Regions from separate parts of the Anaeromicrobium sediminis genome, predicted to be linked through region 2. Evidence: riboswitches for the same ligand, from Rfam matches in the RefSeq annotation. Region 2 holds a riboswitch; each other region holds the start of a gene.
The links. A riboswitch is a leader RNA that binds a small molecule or an ion and turns the genes downstream of it on or off. The one in region 2 is predicted to bind S-adenosylmethionine.
Positions count from the first base shown of each region.

Region 1: linked by a shared signal. The riboswitch ahead of metF (methylenetetrahydrofolate reductase [NAD(P)H]) and the one ahead of CCE28_RS21230 (homoserine dehydrogenase) in region 2 are both predicted to bind S-adenosylmethionine.
Region 3: linked by a shared signal. The riboswitch ahead of CCE28_RS13605 (Na+/H+ antiporter NhaC family protein) and the one ahead of CCE28_RS21230 (homoserine dehydrogenase) in region 2 are both predicted to bind S-adenosylmethionine.

Region 1 covers NZ_NIBG01000020.1:68,022-75,025, reverse strand. Annotated here, with positions in the region: gene ilvB (biosynthetic-type acetolactate synthase large subunit) at 1-1,246, opposite strand, end outside; SAM riboswitch class I at 1,415-1,514, shown strand; SAM riboswitch class I at 1,583-1,683, shown strand; gene metF (methylenetetrahydrofolate reductase [NAD(P)H]) at 1,767-2,663, shown strand; gene CCE28_RS17340 (vitamin B12 dependent-methionine synthase activation domain-containing protein) at 2,701-3,363, shown strand; gene CCE28_RS17335 (homocysteine S-methyltransferase family protein) at 3,353-5,710, shown strand; gene CCE28_RS22335 (hypothetical protein) at 5,857-6,015, shown strand; gene CCE28_RS17330 (hypothetical protein) at 6,186-6,683, shown strand; gene CCE28_RS17325 (sigma factor G inhibitor Gin) at 6,830-7,004, shown strand, end outside.
Region 2 covers NZ_NIBG01000038.1:3,671-10,674, forward strand. Annotated here, with positions in the region: gene CCE28_RS21220 (DNA polymerase Y family protein) at 1-821, shown strand, start outside; gene CCE28_RS21225 (aspartate kinase) at 894-2,129, opposite strand; gene CCE28_RS21230 (homoserine dehydrogenase) at 2,149-3,411, opposite strand; SAM riboswitch class I at 3,746-3,852, opposite strand; gene thrC (threonine synthase) at 3,989-5,464, shown strand; gene thrB (homoserine kinase) at 5,477-6,364, shown strand; gene pyrB (aspartate carbamoyltransferase) at 6,814-7,004, shown strand, end outside.
Region 3 covers NZ_NIBG01000012.1:21,328-28,331, reverse strand. Annotated here, with positions in the region: gene asrA (anaerobic sulfite reductase subunit AsrA) at 1-722, opposite strand, end outside; gene CCE28_RS21870 (hypothetical protein) at 1,096-1,602, shown strand; gene CCE28_RS13610 (peptidase associated/transthyretin-like domain-containing protein) at 1,698-2,228, shown strand; gene CCE28_RS13605 (Na+/H+ antiporter NhaC family protein) at 2,286-3,578, opposite strand; SAM riboswitch class I at 3,733-3,833, opposite strand; gene CCE28_RS13600 (hypothetical protein) at 4,008-4,673, shown strand; gene clpX (ATP-dependent protease ATP-binding subunit ClpX) at 4,721-5,989, opposite strand; gene clpP (ATP-dependent Clp endopeptidase proteolytic subunit ClpP) at 6,003-6,584, opposite strand; gene tig (trigger factor) at 6,612-7,004, opposite strand, start outside.

The DNA of each region.
Region 1 (7,004 bases), on a different contig from region 2:
CAGGTAGGGAGTATCCCATAGTGCCAAGTCCACCAGATGTGAATATGGATCTTTTACCCATAAATTTAAAGTTTTTAATAGTCCAAATTTGGTTTTGTCCTACGTCAGCTGTAACTATACAATCATTGTGAGCTTTATCAGATAGATAGTTTAGAGCTACCTTGGGATTCACATATTTTTCATCTAATATATTATTTTCTTTTTCAGTAGACTTAATAATTTGTAATTGGTTTATCCAATCCTTAGTATCTAGATTAGTTATTTTTTTATTGAATTCTTGTAATATGGTTTTAGCATCACCAACTATAGGTACATGGGATTTTATATTCTTGCCCACTTCAGCTGGATCAATATCTATATGGATTATATCAATATCATTATTTAAAGATTGAATTAGATTATGGGCCCTATCGGCTATTCTGGCTCCTATAATCATTATTAAATCAGCTTGGCTAACTATATTTTTAGAGCCCTTATTCCCATGGATTCCGATCATTCCTAAATGATATGTGGAATCTTCGTTTAATGCACCTATACCCATAAGAGTATGGATTACAGGTATTTGTCCCTTGTTTACAAATTCTCTAAATTCATCTACTGCATTTGCACAAATTATACCTCCACCTACACAAATGAGAGGACGCTTAGAACCTTTTAATTTATTTAAGGCACGTTTAATTTGTCCTAGATGACCTTTGTATGTGGGTTTATATCCTAGTATATTTATGTTTGAAGGGTAATTGAATTTCATTTTTTGCCTTTGTATATCTACAGGAATATCAATAAGCACTGGCCCAGGACGACCAGTCTTTGCTATATAAAAGGCTTCTTTTATTATCTTAGGAATATCCTCAGCTTTTTTAACTAAATAATTGTGTTTTGTGAAAGGTTCTGTAGATCCTACTATATCTGCTTCCTGAAATACATCTTTACCTATTAGGTTGGAATTTACTTGGCCTGTAATTACTACTAGCGGAATAGAATCCATATAGGCAGTAGCTATCCCTGTGATTAAGTTTGTAGCTCCAGGTCCAGATGTGGCCAAACAGACCCCCACTTCTTTACTAGCCCGGGCATAGCCGCTGGCACAATGGGCAGCAGATTGTTCATGGCGGACTAAGATATGGTCTATATTAGAGTGTCTGAGAGACTCATAAAGAGGTAAGACCGCCCCTCCTGGATACCCAAATATAAATTTTACATTCTCTTTTTCTAAACACTTAATGATAATATCTGATGTTTTCATATCTTATCTCCTTTTAAAAATATTTCAACTATCGTAGCAAAAAATAAGACAGATGTCAATAAATTCTCAAAATTAAGAAAATTATTTTTGGAATAAATAAAAATTAAGTATAAAGGTATTGACATATGTTTCCACTATATATATAATTGATATAATTTAATATGATAAAACTTATCTAGAGAGGTGGAGGGACTGGCCCTGTGAAACCCGGCAACCTGCGTAAAGCGAAGGTGCTAAATCCTGCAGCAATTAAGCTGAAAGATGAGAAACTATTTTTAGTAGATAAACCTCTTTCAGTATGAAAGAGGTTTTTTAAAATTAAAAAAGTTAATACAGATTTCATCAAGAGAGGTGGAGGGACTGGCCCTATGAAGCCCGGCAACCTGCGTAAAAGCTAAGGTGCCAAATCCTGCAGCAATTAAGCTGGAAGATGAGAGTAAAGTTTAAACATATAAACTCTCTTATCTTTAAGAGAGTTTTTCATTTTGTTAATAACCTATTTTTAATGAGGAGTGAGAATATGAAGATTAAAAACTTATTTAACCAAAAAAGACCAGTTATTTCTTTTGAAATTTTTCCACCAAAGAAAAGTAGTTCTATAGATACTATATATAAAACTATTGATGGATTAGCAGAATTAAAACCAGATTATATAAGTGTTACTTATGGAGCAGGAGGTAGTGGTGAGGAAAATAAGACATTAGAAATTGCATCTATAGTTAAGAATAAATATAATATAGAGGCATTGGCCCACCTTACTTGTATATCTTCAACAAAGGATGAAATAGACAGTGTACTAAGAGAGCTTAAAGAAAATAATATTGAAAACATTTTAGCTCTGCGGGGGGATCTTCCTAATGATCCTAATTTCAAATTTCCAGATCCCCTACATTACAGATATGGATCCGATTTAGTTAAACATATTAAGAAGAATGGAGAATTTTCCATAGGAGGAGCTTGTTACCCTGAAGGGCATATAGAAAATGATAATATGGATAATGATATAGAAAATTTAATAAGAAAAATTAATTATGGTACAGACTTTTTAATAACTCAATTATTCTTTGAAAATAATAATTTTTATAAGTTTCATGAAGATTTAGTAAAGAAGGGGGTAAATATCCCTATACAAGCAGGGATTATGCCTGTTACTAATAAAAAACAAGTAGAGAGGATTGTATCCCTTTGTGGATCATATATACCACCTAAATTTATGAAAATAATGAATAAATATGAACATAACAAGGAAGCCCTAATGGAGGCAGGTATATGTTATGCTACAGAGCAAATAATAGATTTACTATCTTCTGGAATTGATGGAATCCATATATATACTATGAATAAACCAGAAATAGCACATAGAATAACAAAGAATATAGGTTGTGTAGTAAAGGCATTAAATGAAAAAGCCGTATAAGTAGTGATACTTAATAAGTAAAGGGTGGGAGATATGGATGTGTATAGACAAAAAAGAGGTTCTTAGATATTTGGGATATAAGAATCAACATATGGATGAAAAACTAAATAATCTTATAGATGAGTGTATGGCAGAAATAAAATCCATATCTAAACCCAAATATGTGTATGATATATTTTCTATAAATAAGGATAATGGGTTCACATTAGAAAATACTAACTTTATTTTAGAAGGAAAAAATATAAAGGATCATTTAAAGAATTCCACTAAATGTGCTGTAATGGTGGCAACCTTAGGAAGTATGGTTGATTCTAAGATAAAGTATTATGAAAAGATCAGTTTAACAAGGGCTCTCATATTAGATGCCTGTGCCACCACTTATATAGAGCATATTTGTGATGGGGTTGAAGATGAAATTAAAGAAATTGCAAGGAAAGAAGGTAAAAATATTACCTTTAGATATAGTCCTGGATATGGAGATTTTTCTATTAAAGTACAAAGTAAAATACTAAATATATTAGATGCTAATAAAAGAGTTGGAGTTACTTCAACGGAATCTAGTATATTGATACCTAGAAAATCAGTAACAGCTTTTATTGGGTTTCAGATAGAGGAAAAAGAAAAGATAAATAAATGCTTAAGTTGCAATAAATATAAGAGTTGTAGTTTTAGAAAAGGAGAGATTAGTTGTGGATATTAGGGAAAAGTTAAAGGATTCCATATTGTTTTTTGATGGTGCCATGGGTACTATGTTACAGGAAAGAGGATTAAAGAGGGGTGAAGTACCAGAAACCTATAATATAATATATCCTCAAATAGTAAAAGAAATTCACCAAAAATATATAGAAGCAGGGACAGACATAATAACTACAAATACCTTTGGAGCTAATGAATTAAAACTAAAAGATACATCCTACTCCGTTGAAGAGATAATAGATGCGGCAGTGAAAAATGCTAAGGAAGTGGCAGGGAATAAATATGTGGCTCTAGATATGGGGCCAATAGGTCAAATGATGGAACCGATGGGAACACTGAAATTTGAAAGGGCTTATGACATATTTAAGAGGCAAGTAATAGCAGGAACTAAGGCTGGATGTGATTTAATATTAATAGAAACCATATCAGATTTATATGAGATGAAGGCAGCCGTATTGGCAGCAAAAGAAAATAGTAATTTACCCATATTTGCCACTATGACCTTTGAAGAAGACGGACGTACTTTTACCGGAACAGATCCTATTAGTATGGTAGTTTTCCTAGAAGGTATTGGAGTAGATGTATTAGGAATGAATTGTTCATTGGGGCCTAATGAAAGTAAACATATAGTAACTAAAATATTAGATTATGCATCAATACCTGTTATGATACAGCCAAATGCTGGTTTACCTAAAATTGTTGATGGAAATACGGTTTATGATGTGACACCAGAGGAATTTGGAACTACCATAGAAGAGCTACAGTCTTTAGGAGTTAGAGTATTTGGAGGATGTTGTGGTACAAATGATAATTTCATAAGGGAAGTGGTAAATAGACTAAAGGATAAAGATTCAGCTAAAATAGAAAATAAAGAATTTACTGCTGTAACTTCTGCCACAAAAAATGTAATAATTGATGAAGTTGTTATCATTGGAGAGAGAATAAATCCAACAGGAAAGAAAAAGTTTAAAGAAGCACTTAGGAATAAGGATATAGACTATATATTAAAAGAAGCCATACTACAAAAGGAAAAGGGAGCACATGTATTAGATGTGAATGTAGGCCTACCAGAAATCGATGAGATAAGCCTATTAAGGGACGTAACGAAAGAAGTCCAGTCTATAGTAGACTTACCCCTACAAATCGATAGTACGGACCCTGTGGCCATAGAGGCGGCCATAAGGGGATATAACGGAAAAGCCATAATAAACTCTGTAAATGGAAAAGAATCTGTTATGAAGGACATATTTCCCATAGTTAAAAAATATGGAGCTTGTGTAGTTGGTCTTACACTAGATGAAGATGGAATACCATCTAAAGCTGAAGATAGGGTGAAAATAGCAGAAAAGATTATAAAAAGGGCGAAGGAATATGGAATAGATAAGAAGCACATATTAATAGATTGTCTAGTTCTTACTGCCAGTGCTCAACAGGAGGAAGTACTAGAGACTATAAAAGCAGTAAAGATGGTAAAGGAAAAGTTTAATGTAAGAACCACCTTAGGAGTTAGTAATGTGTCCTTTGGACTACCAAACAGAAGGTTATTAAATAAGACCTTTTTAAGTATGGCATTGGCAAGTGGATTAGATGCTCCCATAATAAATCCTAAGGATGATGACATACTAGAGACTGTATATGCCTATAAAGTCCTTGCAAATGAGGATAGGGACGCAAAAGTCTATATAGACAAGTTTAAGCATGTTAAAAATGTGAAACAGGATGTGAAAACATCTGATCTAACATTACAAGAAATTATAATAAAGGGGTTAAAGGCAGAGGCTAAGGATAAGACTATAGAGCTTTTAAAAGAGAAGTCTGCCCTTAAAATCGTAAATGAAGATTTAATTCCAGCTCTAGATATAGTGGGGAATAGATTTGAAGAGGGAAGTGTATTTTTACCACAACTTATAATATCTGCAGAAACGGTAAAAGTGGCCTTTGAAGTTATAAAGGAAAAAATAAAGAAGGAAGAAGAACAAATAAGTAAAGGCAAATTAATATTAGCCACAGTACAAGGTGATATTCACGATATAGGTAAGAACATAGTTAAGGTTATACTAGAAAACTATGGCTTTGAAGTAATAGACCTAGGAAAAGATGTGGATCCTATGAAGATAGTAGAAGTGGCTAAGGATGAAAATATAAAATTAATAGGATTAAGTGCACTTATGACTACTACGGTAAAGAGTATGGAAGAAACCATAAGGCTTTTAAGGGAAAATGAAGTAGGCTGTAAAGTTTTTGTAGGTGGAGCCGTATTAAATGAAGAATATGCACAAATGATTAAGGCAGATTTTTATGCTAAGGATGCGAAGGTAGCCGTAGAAATCGCAAATAAAGTATTAAATTAGTAGATAAAAAGCCAGTTTTTTATAAAAACTTTAACCATTCAACAATTTGCTACAAAAATAGTAATATATGGCCATTTATAGACAGAGGAAAAAGGGTTATTATATAGAATAAGAAGGTATAAAGTCTTTATAAAAGAGGTTAGAGTATGATTATAAAAATTATTTTAACAGTGATGTTGTGTATACCCATGGCATGCTTACAAATATATTTAATTAGAGATGTGCTAGAAAATATAGAGAAAAAACCTTCCCCAAAAAGAGTGAGGGTTCAGAAAAATTATGGGCACATAAGGATAGCAAAATAATATATTAATATTAGAATTATTAGTAAAGAAAGTATTTAAATACTTTCTTTTTTCTTTTGAAATAAATTTAATATAAAACACTTTTATTTGATACAAATTTTATAACATGATATTATTATATCTATATACAATTTGTATGGACATATATTTTATTATAAGGGGAGTCTAAAATGTATATAATTAAGCAGACTATTAAACAAAAAAGGTTATCATTTTGGAAACTTTGTCTAATGATTATAGGAACTATTATCACACTTGATATTTCTTTAAGATTATTAAAAATAGTAAGTCCTATCCTAGCAACCATAGGAGCTTTATTATCATTTGGGTTAGCAGTATGTGCCTGCCTATATATTATATATAGGAGAATTTCTTATTATAATTATAAGATAATAGGTGACGAACTTATAATGGAAAGAGTATTTGGTAGAGCAAGCCACTCTTTTTTAAGTTTGAAATTAAGTGAACTAGATTTGTTTGAAGCCTATGACAAGGCCGATATAGAAAAAATAAAAGAAAAGAAGGCAAAAACGTATAAATTTATTTCTACTAGAGAAACCAAAAACTGGTATATAGGTGAATTTACTAGAGGTGGAGATGTATATAGGTTTGTATTTGAACCTAATAAAGAACTTCTAAATGCCATAAATGCAGTAATGTCATATTAAAAAAGTAGCCCAAGGGGCTACTTTTTTATGTTTTTGATTAAGCCCCCAAAAAAGGTACAATAAGATTGAAATTTCTTATGACACAGACATACAGTAAGTGAATAGAATATTATATAAAGGCCATAATTAATAAAGAGGTGAGGCTTTTGAGTAATTGTATTATGTGTATGGAAAAACCTAAGGAATACATAAATTTATTAGATGAACGTATATGCAGAGAATGTGAAACAAAAATTACGGACTTATCTATAGATGACATTGAATATGAATACTATAATATGATGATTAAAAAAATATGGAGTAAGTACTTAGTTAAATATG
Region 2 (7,004 bases):
TACAAAGGCATATATATAAAGAACTGGGGTTTACTGTGAATATTGGTATATCAGATAAAAAGGTTTTGGCAAAAATGGCCTCTGATTTTGAAAAGCCTAACAAGGTACATACCCTTTATACTCATGAAATTAAAGAGAAACTATGGCCCCTACCCATAAGAGATTTGTTTATGGTGGGAAGGGCTAGTGAAGGAAAGTTAAAGGCCATAGGTATATATACTATAGGTGATTTGGCAAATTATGATTTACCTACCCTAAAGATCATGTTTAAAAAACATGGCCAGGTCATATATGATTTTGCAAATGGAATAGATTATTCCAAGGTGGAAAACAATGATTATGATAGTGTGAAGGGAATCGGTAATTCTACTACCTTGCCCTATGATATAGAAAGTAAAGAGGATGCCCATAAAGTATTATTATCCTTAACAGAAAATGTATGTATAAGGCTTAGAAAAAAAGAATATAAGTGTAGATCAATTTGTGTAGAAATAAAAAACAATAACTTTAAAAGATATACCCATCAAAAAAAGTTATTTAACCAAACGGATTGTACAGATGTTGTATATGATGAAATAAAGAGATTATTTGATGAAAGTTGGAAAAGGGAACCCCTTAGATATTTAGGTGTAAGAGTGGCAGATTTAACCAAGGACAATTTAGTGCAGTGTTCATTATTTGATGATGAACAAGTACATAAAAAAAGGGAGTTAGATAAGGTATTAGATAATATAAGAAAAGACTTTGGTCAAAGTGTAGTTACAAGGGGAAGTTTATTAAAGAGCAAGTTAAAAGTAAAGGATAAACAATTATTGAGATAGGCACATGAAAAATATATAAGGTGCAGCTATTCCTGTACAGGAATAGCTGCACCTTAAAATAAGGAGAACTTATTAACAAACTTCGCGTTCAAAATCTGAATCAAAGTTAAACTTATCATGAAGGTGACAAAGGCCATCTTCTCCAAATTTTTCATCTATAATACAAGAAATCTTAATTTCTGAAGTACTAATCATTTGAATATTAATACCTGATTCATATAAAGTTTCAAAGAAAGTAGAAGCTACTTCTGCACTTCCTGCTATTCCAGTACCAACTACAGATAATTTACATACCTTACTATCTGATAAGACTTTACTAGCACCAACTTCATTAGCTATTTCTTTACAGATAACTAATGCTTTACTTAAATCGTCAATTTTTACTGTAAAGGAAATATCATTTACTAAATCCCTATTTATATTTTGAATGATCATATCAACAGGTATATGATTTTTAGATAGTTCAGAAAATAATTTAAATGCCACTCCTGGGCGATCAGGTACTTCTAATACAGATAATTTTGCTATATTTTTGTCTAGTGATACTCCCCTCACTTGAACCTTTTCCATTTCACTTACCTCCACAATTTCTGTTCCTTTAGAATCATTAAAACTAGATTTAACTACTAAAGGTATTTTATATTTCCTAGCCATTTCCACAGAACGACCATGTAGTACTTTAGCACCAAGGCTTGCCAATTCTAACATTTCATCATAGGAAATCTTATCTAATAGTTTGGCATTTTTAACTACCCTAGGATCTGCCGTATAAACTCCATCCACATCAGTGTATATTTCACATTTTTCTGCCTTAAGGGCTGCTGCTACGGCCACTGCAGTAGTATCTGAACCACCCCTACCTAATGTGGTAATATCGTTGTTTTCATTAATACCTTGAAAACCTGCCACTATTACTATTTTATCTTGTGACAACTCTTCTTCTATTCTTTCCGTATCTATTTCCGTTATTCTTGCCTTTTTATGATTAGAATCAGTAATGATTCCACACTGGCCTCCCGTTAAAGATATTACCTTTTCTCCTAGGCTTTCTATGGCCATGGCAAGTAAGGCTATGGAAATTTGCTCTCCAGTGGATAAAAGCATATCTAATTCTCTCTCTGGAGGATTCTCATTTATTTGCCTAGCTTTATTCATAAGGTCATCAGTAGTCTTGGCCATGGCAGACACGGTTACGACTACTTTTTTACCTGAGTCTTTTAATTTAACTACCTTTTGAGCAATTCTCTTTATTCTATCTATGGAACCTACAGATGTTCCTCCGTATTTCTGAACTATAATATCCTTCATAAACCTTACTCCTTAAATTTTAAATTCCAATGCATAGGGCATTAGTGTTTAGATCATCCTCTAATCTCACTATAGAGAAATCGTCACCTATAGTATTTAATTGTGAACTTATTATTTCAATAGATTTTGCACTTGTATTATCTGTAATTAATACTAAATTATTTTTCATAGACATGATTGTGAACTTTTGAATGTGATTTTTATCAAGCATGCCAAGTACTCTTGAGATATTTTTAGTATTAACTCTTAAATAATATTTAGAGTTAAATAAATCTAAATCAGCTTCCCTCATATTACCATTTTGTATAAAATGATCAGTCTTGTATTGACCACTTATAATATCATATATATCACAAACTACTGCGTTGGCAGTTGGTTTTTTACCTGCTCCTTGACCGTAAAATTGAAGTTGACCTATTGTATCTCCCACTATGGATACTATATTAAAGGCACCCTTAACTGTGGCCATAGTAGAGTTTTTGTTAACTAATACAGGTTCCACTGATGCAGAAACCTTATTGCCAGAACTTAAAGCTGAACCTACAAGCTTAACAGAAGCTCCTAATTTTTTAAACATGGAAATGTCTAATGTGTTTATATTTGTAATACCACTACATTTTATACTATCCACATCTATTTGATTGTTAAAGGCGATAGATGCCAGTATTGCTAATTTTCTCTTCACATCAAAACCTTCCACATCATCTGTAGGATCTGCTTCTGCATAACCTAGTTCTTGAGCTAACTTTAAGGCTTCATCAAAACCAAGGCCATCATCAATCATTTTAGTTAGGATAAAATTAGTAGTACCATTTAGGATACCCTTAATTTCACTTATGTTATTAATTCTTACATTTTGTTTAAGAGGTTTTATTATAGGTATTCCACCTGCAACACTTGCTTCAAATAGAAATCCCTTTTCGTATTTGTTAGATAAAAATAAAAATTCATCCATATATTTTGCAACTACTGCTTTATTTGCAGTAACCACATGTTTATTGTTTTTAAAAGCTTCACAAATGTATTCATGAGCCTTATCTATTCCTCCAATTACTTCAACCACTATGTGAATATTATCATCATGAAGTATATCATAAGGGTTGGTTGTTAAAATATCCTTTGGAAGTTCTACTTGTCTCTTCTTATTTATATCATTAACTAATATTTTCTTAACAGAAATATCTTTCCCCAATAGTTTCTTTAAATTATTTTCTTCATTATTTAATATTTCATACACTCCAGACCCAACAGTTCCAAGCCCTAGAAGACCTACATTTATCATTTAAAACCACCCTTTCGATGTTCGTGAATAAAAAACACTTGTATTTCTATAGAAAACATTATAACATATATGTTAGAATAATCAATAGAGAAAGTTGAAAAAATTTCAAATAATAATAAATAGCAGTTAACATATAGAATATTGATTAAATTCAAACTATTATCTATAATAGAATGAAAATATGGAATATAATTAAGACGGTATATTATTTTCATTTTATTTCTGAAATATTATTTTTCAACTTTTATTAATTAAATAAAAGATAGCTATCCGTATACTAAAAAAAACCTCTTTCATAAAATGAAAGAGGCACTATTATAAAGAAATGGCGCGTCTCTCATCTGTCTATATGATTACATATAGTTGGAATTGGCACCATTGCTCTTGCGAGCTGGTTGCCGGGCGTCATAGGGCCAGTCCCTCAGCCACTCTTGATAAGAGTAAATATTGAATTTTCTGAATCGATTCACATTTTAGTATAATGGATAGGATGTTAATTGTCAATAATGTCCTTTTAATTAAGGCTTTTAAATTATTAAACAAATATAAAACAATAAAATGACAAGAGGTGGTTAAGGTGAAATATATAAGTACTAGAGATGGATCCGTTGAAGTAAGTTCTTCTTATGGGATTATAAAGGGAATATCAGAGGAAGGTGGACTATTTGTTCCTAAAGCACTTCCTAATAATATAGAGGTAGAAAGTTTCATAGGCAAAACCTATAAAGAAATAGCTACACAAGTACTAAGTGAGTTTTTACATGATTTTTCTAAAGAAGATTTAGAGGAATGTGTGGATAAAGCTTATGATAATAAATTTCATGTGGATGATTTAGTTAATCTTAAAAAAGCAAATAACAGTTTTTTCTTAGAATTATTCCATGGTCCTACTATAGCCTTTAAGGATATGGCTCTTTGTATGTTACCACAACTTATGAATGTGGCAAGAAAAAACATAGGATTTAATAAGGATGTAGTCATACTAACGGCAACATCAGGAGACACGGGTAAAGCTGCCCTAGAAGGCTTTGCCAATGTGGATAATACTAAAATAATAGTATTTTATCCTAAAAATGGAGTAAGTAAAATACAAGAATCTCAGATGATTACTCAGGAGGGGCACAATACTTATGTAGTAGGTATAGAAGGTAACTTTGATGATGCTCAATCTAATGTTAAAGAAATGTTTACGAGTAAAGAGATGAAAGATCACTTAAATAATTTTGGCTATGAATTTTCCTCTGCCAATTCTATAAATATAGGAAGACTAATACCACAGGTAGTCTATTATGTTTATTCTTATGTGAAATTATTAGAAAAGAAAGAGATAAAGACAGGAGAAAAAATAAATGTGGTAGTGCCAACGGGGAATTTTGGTAATATTCTAGCAGCATATTATGCTAAAAATATGGGGGTTAAAATAGATAAATTGATTTGTGCTTCTAATGAAAATAATGTATTGTCAGACTTTTTCAAGGAAGGTATATATGATAAAAGACGTGAATTTAAACAAACCATATCTCCTTCCATGGATATATTGATTTCAAGCAACCTAGAAAGATTATTATATGAAATTGTAGGTAGAGATTCTAACAAAGTTAGAGAATATATGAATGATTTAAAAGAAAGAGGAGTATATAAGCTTAGTGAAAATGAGAAAAACAAACTTAAGGATTTTTACGGTGCTTGGGTAAGTGAGGAAGAAACATTAGATACAGTTAAGACTGTATATGAAAAGTTCAATTATGTGATAGATACTCATACTGCTGTAGCATATAGGGCCTATGAAAAATATTTAAAAGACACTTGTGATGATAAAAAGACTATTATAGCTTCTACGGCTAGTCCATTTAAATTTACTAAGAGTGTAATGGAAGGTCTAGGAGAGCTAATAGAAGGAAAAGATGATTTTCAGTTACTTAAAGAGTTATCAGAGAAGTATCATATGGATATACCAAAGGCTGTTAAAGAACTAGATAAAAGGGAAATACTACATGACAGAGTTTGTCATAAGGACTATATGAAGGACATGGTTAAAGAAATACTTGCATAGGGGGATGAGCATATGATTAGAGTACAAGTACCTGCAACTACTGCAAATGTAGGTCCAGGTTTTGATGCATTAGGAATAGCACTTGATCTATATAATGTATTTTATATGGAGGAAATAGATTCGGGTCTTATCATAGAAGGTGTAGATGAAGAATTTAGAAATGAAGATAATTTAATATATCAATCTATGGTAACTACCTTTGAAGAAGTAGGTTATAAGCCAAAGGGAATAAAAATAAAAGTTGAAAGTAACATTCCCGTATCAAGGGGCCTTGGAAGTAGTGCCACATGTATAGTTGGGGGCATTATGGGAGCAAATGCCCTAGCAGGAAATGTATTAGATAAGTATGATATATTAAAAATAGCCACAGAAATTGAGGGTCATCCAGATAACGTGGCTCCATGCATATTTGGGGGTATGGTCACTAGCATATATGATAAGGGAGAAATCCACTATAGTAAAATACCAGTAAAAAATGATTATAGTTTTTGCCCAATAATACCTGACTTTAAATTGTCCACTAGTGAGGCAAGGGGAGTTTTACCTGAGGTAGTAGATTATAAAAACGCTGTATTTAATGTGGGAAGGGTAGCCCTTTTAATATCTAGTTTAGTAAATGGAGAAGATGAACTTTTAGCTCTTGCTTGCGATGATGTACTCCATCAACCTTATAGGGGTGGACTCATAAGAGATTATGACAATATAGTAAATGCTGTAAAGGAAGCTGGCGTGAAAGGTGTCTTCTTAAGTGGAGCAGGCCCTACTATTATGACTATAGTTAGGGAAAATGATGATTATATTAAAATAATGAATGATTATGTAAGTATGTTAGAAGACAATTGGATTATGAAAGATTTGAAAATAGATAATGAGGGAGCACTTGTGGAAGAAGTTGTATAGTGTTCTTAAGGAGTGTGGTGAACCTATTTCAGCTCATAGGGAAGAGACTATGTATATTTAATATGAAAGTGATATATCTATAGATATACCACTTTCTAACTCTATTATAAGATCTAAAGCATATGGCCTCTTAGTGATTTACCTTATAAAATATTTTTTATTTATATGAGTCAAGTAAGTTCAAATACCTTTAGATTGGACAGAATATCTATATAATACCTATTGACAAAAAAATATATAGGAGTATAATAAAAGAAAAAAAGTCATCTTTAATCTAGTACGAGATACTAGAAAGGTTTTATATGAAAATTAAGAGCTTACGAGATAAGCTTAATTTCTTATGCCAATACAGCCTTTCTATTATGGAAAGGCTTTTTTTAATATAAACCTTTAGTTTAAATATGAACCTTTAATTTAGGTCCTGTGAGGCCAAGAAGGAGAGTGTGAAAATGAAATATTTAATTGAACCAAACGATTTAACGTTAAATGAAACGGAAAGAATCTTATCTTTAGCACAATCTATAATGAAGGAGCCAAGAAAATTTGCTCAAGTATGTAGGGGTAAATTAATGGCTAATCTTTTCTATGAACCTTCCACAAGAACTAGATTTAGCTTTGAAGCTGCCATGTTAAGATTAGG
Region 3 (7,004 bases), on a different contig from region 2:
AAGCATGCACATGTTATACAAGATGTGTTACATCTTCCGCAGCCAATACATCTGTGAGTGTATTCTGTCCATATATCATTTTCAAATACTTCTTTAGTTACCTTATCTACTGGAGGTATTTCTACCTTCACTTTATTTTCTTCAACAAATTCTACTTCATGTTGAACTTCTTCAGCTCCTTCACTGAATAATGCCTTAAATTCCTCATCTTGTATATTTAATATTACATTGTCATTATTAAATTTACATGCTACTGCATATTCATCTGTTTTGTTTCCATTCATGGACACACAGAAACATGAATCAAATCCTTCATTACATTCAATCATGAAGAACTTAACCTTTTCTCTTAATCTCTTATAATAGAAATCTTGTTCTGGTCCATTTTGTAAGAATATTGTATCTAATCTTTTCATTCCATTTATGTCACATGGTCTTAAGAAAATTATAATCTTTTCATCAGGTACAGAAGGAACGGATACGTTGTCTTCTGTAAAGTAAAATAGAGTTTCACGAATTGGGTAAATGATTTCCTTTGGAGAAAAGAAACTCTTTTCATTTAATTCCATTTCATCAAGGCCACTAATGGGCTTATAACAGACTAGATCCGTATCTGAATATCTACCCTTTTTCTCTATTTTTTTAGGTCCGTAAATCTTATATTTATCAGATAAAGTATTTAGGACGTGATTAAACTGTTTAATGCTAACCTTATACGCCATAGACTACCTCCTTAAAAGTTTCATTGTTAATATTTTAACTTTGAATCTAATAATTTTCTGTGATATTCGTCACGATATAAGAAAAAAATGCATATATAATTAGTGGAAGGGGAATCAACCAAGTACCTTTTCACACCGCAATTGTTGCTTAATCCTATGCTATTTGTGGTTCACGATAGGATGTAAAGTTGAAACTTTCTAAGTTATGTCTCTAAATTTTAATATTAACTAGCACCTTTTTATCGAGTAATTAATACAATAAATTAGAAAGACAACCAACTGCAACAATTCAATAAGCTTATATCTCTTCCATACAGAAAAATATGAGCTTATCTAAATAAAAATAACTAAAATAATAGTGGAGGAATAAAATATGATGAATGAATTATCTTATGAAGAATTAAAGAGAAGATTAATAGAAGAAATAAAAGTTGAAATATTAGAAGCGGAAGCAAAAGCAAGAGCAAAAGCAGATGCAGAAGCAAAGGCAAAAGCAGAAGCAAAAGCAAAAGCAGATGCAAAAGCAAAAGCAGAAGCAAAAAATAGAAATCTTAATGTAGATATTGATAAAGAAGAAGAAAAAGAAGTAGAAAAAGAAGTAGAAATAGAGAAAGAAGTAGAAATAGAAAAAGATATGCATAAACAAGTTCAATATAATAAACAAACTAACCACAATCACATTTATCAAAGACAATATCAAGGTCAATTATCTAAAAATGATGCAGATACTGACGCAGATGCTTGGTCAGATGCTTGGGCAGATGCAGATGCTAAAAATAGAGCTAGAAATAAAGCTGACGCAGATGCTAAGAACAAAAATAGAAACAAAGCTAAAGCAGAAGCCGAAATTGAAGATAAGAAGAAGCATCCTTGGTGCTAGATATTCATTAAAATAGTGGGGGGCTTCCCCCCACCATTTTAAAAATATCATATACATAAGCACCAATCCTTTTAGAAATTATAGGAGGTACTTTTATGAGTCCATGGGAAAATCTTCCACAAGAAATCCAAATTAATGATTCTACTAAAAAAAATGATGTGATTGAAACAGAATACCTAACAGAAAAAGACAATACTGAAAAAACTCTAGATCAATCTAGTATTCAAAAAAGCATGCATGATTTAGGCCAAGACCAGCACCTAGAAACCCATCCTTCCCAATTTAATTTCCAAAATGTTCAATTAACTATGGATAATAATATGGATAACTTTGCTGGTAAAATCGCTGGAGTAATCTATTCAAAAAGTAATAGGGAAATCACTCCAAATGCAATTGTTTTACTATACTTTGGATCCTATGATGATTCTAAGACATATCCAGTATGCCAAACTAAATCAGATGATAATGGAAACTTCGTCATCGAAAATTTGCCACCAGGCTATTATACCTTATATGCATATCTTGGAAGATATTTTAAGGAGAAAATATACAATATAAAAATCATGCCTGGACAAAATCATCACCAATCTATACTTCTAAAAAAAGTTGAAGATGATCTTGGTTAATATAATACTTAAAGAAGCATAATAAAAACAGGATAGGTATTACCTATCCTGTTTTTATTATGCTTCTTTAAGCTTTGGCACTCCTATTAATATGGCTATTACTGCACATATTCCCATTAAGTAGGGGTAGTATAAATATCTCATTATATCAAATGAAGAAACCTTATTTGATGCCACTCCCACTGCCACAAGAATTTGAGCTCCATAGGGAATAATCCCCTGGCAGAAGCATGAAAAAGTATCTAGTATACTAGCTGATCTCTTTGGTTCTATATTATACTCATCTGCTATATCTTTAGCAATTGGACCTGTCATTACTATGGCAATAGTATTGTTAGCTGTACACAAATCAACCACACCAACTAATAGGGCAATTCCAAATTCAGCTCCCCTTTTACTAGATATTCTATTTCTAATAAAATCTAGTAAGAAATTAATTCCACCGTTAAATTTGATTACTTCAACCATACCACCAATTAATAAGGATATTATTATAATCTCTGCCATACCATTGATTCCATTAGATACGGCTGATACAAAACCCCATATGTCAAAGGAATTTGTCATAATACCTACAACTCCTGCAAATAATGTTCCTCCAGTTAAAACTACAAATACATTTATTCCTGATAAAGCTCCTATTAATACCACTAAATAAGTAACTACTTTAATTATACTGTATGGATGGTCTCCTCCTATGGCAGTATTGTTTCCATTTCCTATTAAAACAAATATAATCCCTGTTACAATGGCTGCTGGTACTACTATTAAGAAGTTCATCCTAAATTTATCTCTCATCTCACAACCTTGAGTACGTGCCGCTGCAATAGTAGTATCTGATATCATAGATAGGTTATCTCCAAACATGGCTCCACTAATTACAGCACCTAAAGCAAGGCCTAAAGATATGTCTATCTTTTCAGCTAACCCTATGGCCACTGGTGATAGGGCAACTATAGTCCCCACAGAAGTTCCTATAGATAGGGATATGAAACAACCAATTACAAATATTCCTGCTATTAATATGTTTCCTGGTAATATGCTGAGACCTAAGTTTACTGTAGAATCTACAGCTCCCATTTCTCTAGCCACCCCAGCAAAGGCTCCTGCTAATATGAATATAAAGCACATGATTATAATATTAGTGTTTCCTGCCCCTTTGCAAAAAATCTCTATTTTATGAGAAATCTTCTCCTTAGGATTCATACAGATGGCTACTATGCTAGCCACTAGAAAAGATACACTTACAGGCATCTTATAAAAATCTCCTATTATAATAGATGTTACTAAATACATAACTAAGAAAACTAATAATGGTAACAATGCTAAACTACTTTTTTTATTATTCATAATCCTTCCTCCTACGTATAGTTTAAATAAAGTACATATTTTTCTAGGGACAATCATTTGAATTTAAAAAGCTGTGCACATTAATTACTTTTTAATTTCCTTATAAACTAAAAAAACTTCTTGCAGATAATGCAAGAAGTTAAATTTCCTTTGTCCCTTATCTGCCAGGTATCACCTGCTGGATTTAGCACCACAGAATTTAATCTAGGTTGCCGGGCTTCATAGGGCCAGTCCCTCCGCCGCTCTTGATAAGATTATATTTAATTGTTTTTCACAACGTATATGATTATAGCTAAAAGAATAAATATTGTCAAATGTTTTTTTCACACAGACATTTCTACTCTAAAAAAATAAATTTTATATTTAGTGAAACTTTTTGTATTATTCATCCGTCTAATGCATGTAATAAAAAATACTAGGAGGACAATTATGAAAAGATTATTAAGTTTAGTAGTTGCAGTTTTATTAATTTTCACCTTTGTAGGGTGCAGTAAACAAGAATCAAATATATCAGAGAAGGAAACTGAAGATAACAAATTAGTTTTAAACTATAATATAACTAAAGAAGTTCTGGAGGTAGAGTCTAAAGATACAAAAATAGATTATCCTCAAGTTATAGATTATCCTGGAGAACTTTTAATGGATTATATGAATCAAAGCTTAAAAAGAATTGCTGATATATATGGAAATGAAGATATTTACAACCATGTGCAAATAGACTATGAGATCACGAGAATGGATGAAAATATATTAAGTGTATTATTCAAAGGTACTGGTGAAATACAAGGTCATGGTAAAATTAATATTCAACAAAGTATTAATCTAGATATGAATTCTTCAAATGAGATTACGTATGATAATCTTATTAAGTCTAAAGAAGAAGTAATGAGAATACTAGACCAAAAGGCTAAAGATAAAGGAATAAAAGAAGGAATAGAAGCAGAGGGAGTAAGGTTATACTTTAAAGATGAAAATGTAGTATTTTATTACATGCCTTTAGATGATAGTGCAAAGGAATTTATTGAACTAAGTGTGTCTGAAGAGGATTTAAAGGAATATATAAACACTGATTTTGGTCAAGTTCCTGCAAGTTAGTATTTAAATTAAAAGGAGATGAATTTAATTCATCTCCTTTTGCTTTTTTATGAAGCGCTTTCTTTTTTAACTTTTTTCTTTTTCTTTTTGTCTGAAATAACTAAAGTAGGTTCGTTTTTGTTTACAACTGTTTCTTTAGTTATTACACACTTTTCTATATCATCCCTAGACGGAATTTCAAACATTACATCTAGCATTAGGTTCTCCACAATACTACGCAGTCCCCTTGCACCAGTTTTTCTTTCTATGGCCTTTTTAGCGATTTCTATTAAAGCATCCTCTTCTATATCTAATTCCACATTATCTATTTCAAACAACTTTTTATATTGTTTTACTATAGCATTCTTAGGCTCCTTTAATATGGCCACTAGTGATTCTTCATCTAATTGCTCTAATGTTACCATAACAGGAATTCTTCCTACGAATTCTGGAATTAGACCATATTTTAATAGATCTTCTGGCTCGATTTTACCAAGTAATTGACCAATGTCTTTTACTTCCTTACTTTGAATATCAGCACCAAAGCCCATAGTCTTTTTACCAATTCTCTTTTGAATAACCTTATCTAATCCATCAAAGGCACCACCGCAAATAAATAACACATTAGTAGTATCTATTTGAATGAATTCTTGGTGTGGATGCTTTCTTCCACCTTGTGGAGGAACACTAGCAACAGTTCCCTCTAATATCTTTAGTAGGGCTTGTTGTACACCTTCTCCAGATACATCCCTTGTAATAGACGGATTATCAGATTTTCTTGCTATCTTGTCTATTTCATCTATATAGATGATTCCCTTTTCAGCCTTTTCTATATCATAATCAGCCGCTTGAATAAGTTTTAATAGGATGTTTTCCACATCTTCTCCCACATATCCAGCCTCTGTCAATGAAGTAGCATCAGCTATGGCAAAAGGTACATTTAATATTTTAGCCAATGTTTGAGCAAGTAAAGTCTTTCCAGATCCTGTTGGACCTACCATAACTATATTACTCTTTTGAATTTCTATATCATCTTTTTTACCCGTATGATTAATACGTTTATAATGATTGTACACAGCTACAGCTAAGGCCTTCTTAGCTCTTTCTTGACCTACTACATATTCAGCTAATATGTTTTTGATCTCCTTTGGCTTAGGTAAATCGCCCATATCAACTTCTATGCTTTCATCAAACTCTTCTTGGATGATTTCTTGACAAAGTTCAATACACTCATCACATATATAGACACTAGGACCAGCAATAAGCCTTCTTACTTGATCTTGAGATTTCCCACAAAAGGAACATTTTAATTGTTTTTTTTCGTCAAATCTTGACATATCTTCACCTCTACTATCTAGAAGTTATTACCTTATCGATTATTCCGTAAGCTGTTGCTTCTTCGGAACTCATAAAGTAATCTCTATCAGTGTCTTTTGAAACTTTCTCTAAAGGCTGGCCAGTTCTTTCACTTAAAATTTCATTTAATTTTTGTCTCATCTTAACAATTCTTTCAGCGTGAATTCTAATGTCCTCTGCTTGCCCACGAGTTCCACCTAATGGTTGGTGTATCATTATCTCCGAATTTGGAAGAGCAAATCTCTTTCCCGGAGCTCCTGCTGTAAGTAAAAATGCTCCCATACTTGCTGCCATACCTATGCATATAGTAGAAACATCTGGCTTTATATATTGCATTGTATCATAAATAGCCATACCTGCAGTAATACTTCCACCTGGTGAATTTATGTAGATCATAATATCTTTATCTGGGTCTTCTGCTTCCAAGAATAGAAGTTGTGCAACTACTAAACTTGCCGTATGATCATTCACTTCATCGCCTAAGAAAATTATTCTATCCTTTAATAATCTTGAATAGATATCATAAGACCTTTCTCCGCGATTAGTTTGTTCAACTACCATTGGTACTAAAGCCATTGTATCAATCCTCCTAGCTTAAGAAAATTACTCAGCTTTCTTTGCATTATCTGCTAAGAAAGTAACTGCTTGTGACATTTTTAATGTGTCTTTAATGTTATCTACATCAGCATCTCTTAAAGTTGATTTAAACTTATCTAATTCCATCTTGTATTGAGTTGCATATCTTTCCATTTCTTTTTCTACATCTTCTTCGCTTACTTCAATGTTTTCAGTTTCAACAATTTTCTCTAATACTAGTCTAGTCTTAACTCTCTTTTCACCTTCTGGTCTCATTTGGTTTCTTAAATCATCCATAGTTGTGTTAGTGTACTTTAAGTATGTATCTAAGTCTAGACCTTGGTATTGTAATTGATATGCATATTGATTTACTACTTCATCTATTTCATATTCAATCATAGATGCTGGAATGTCCATTTT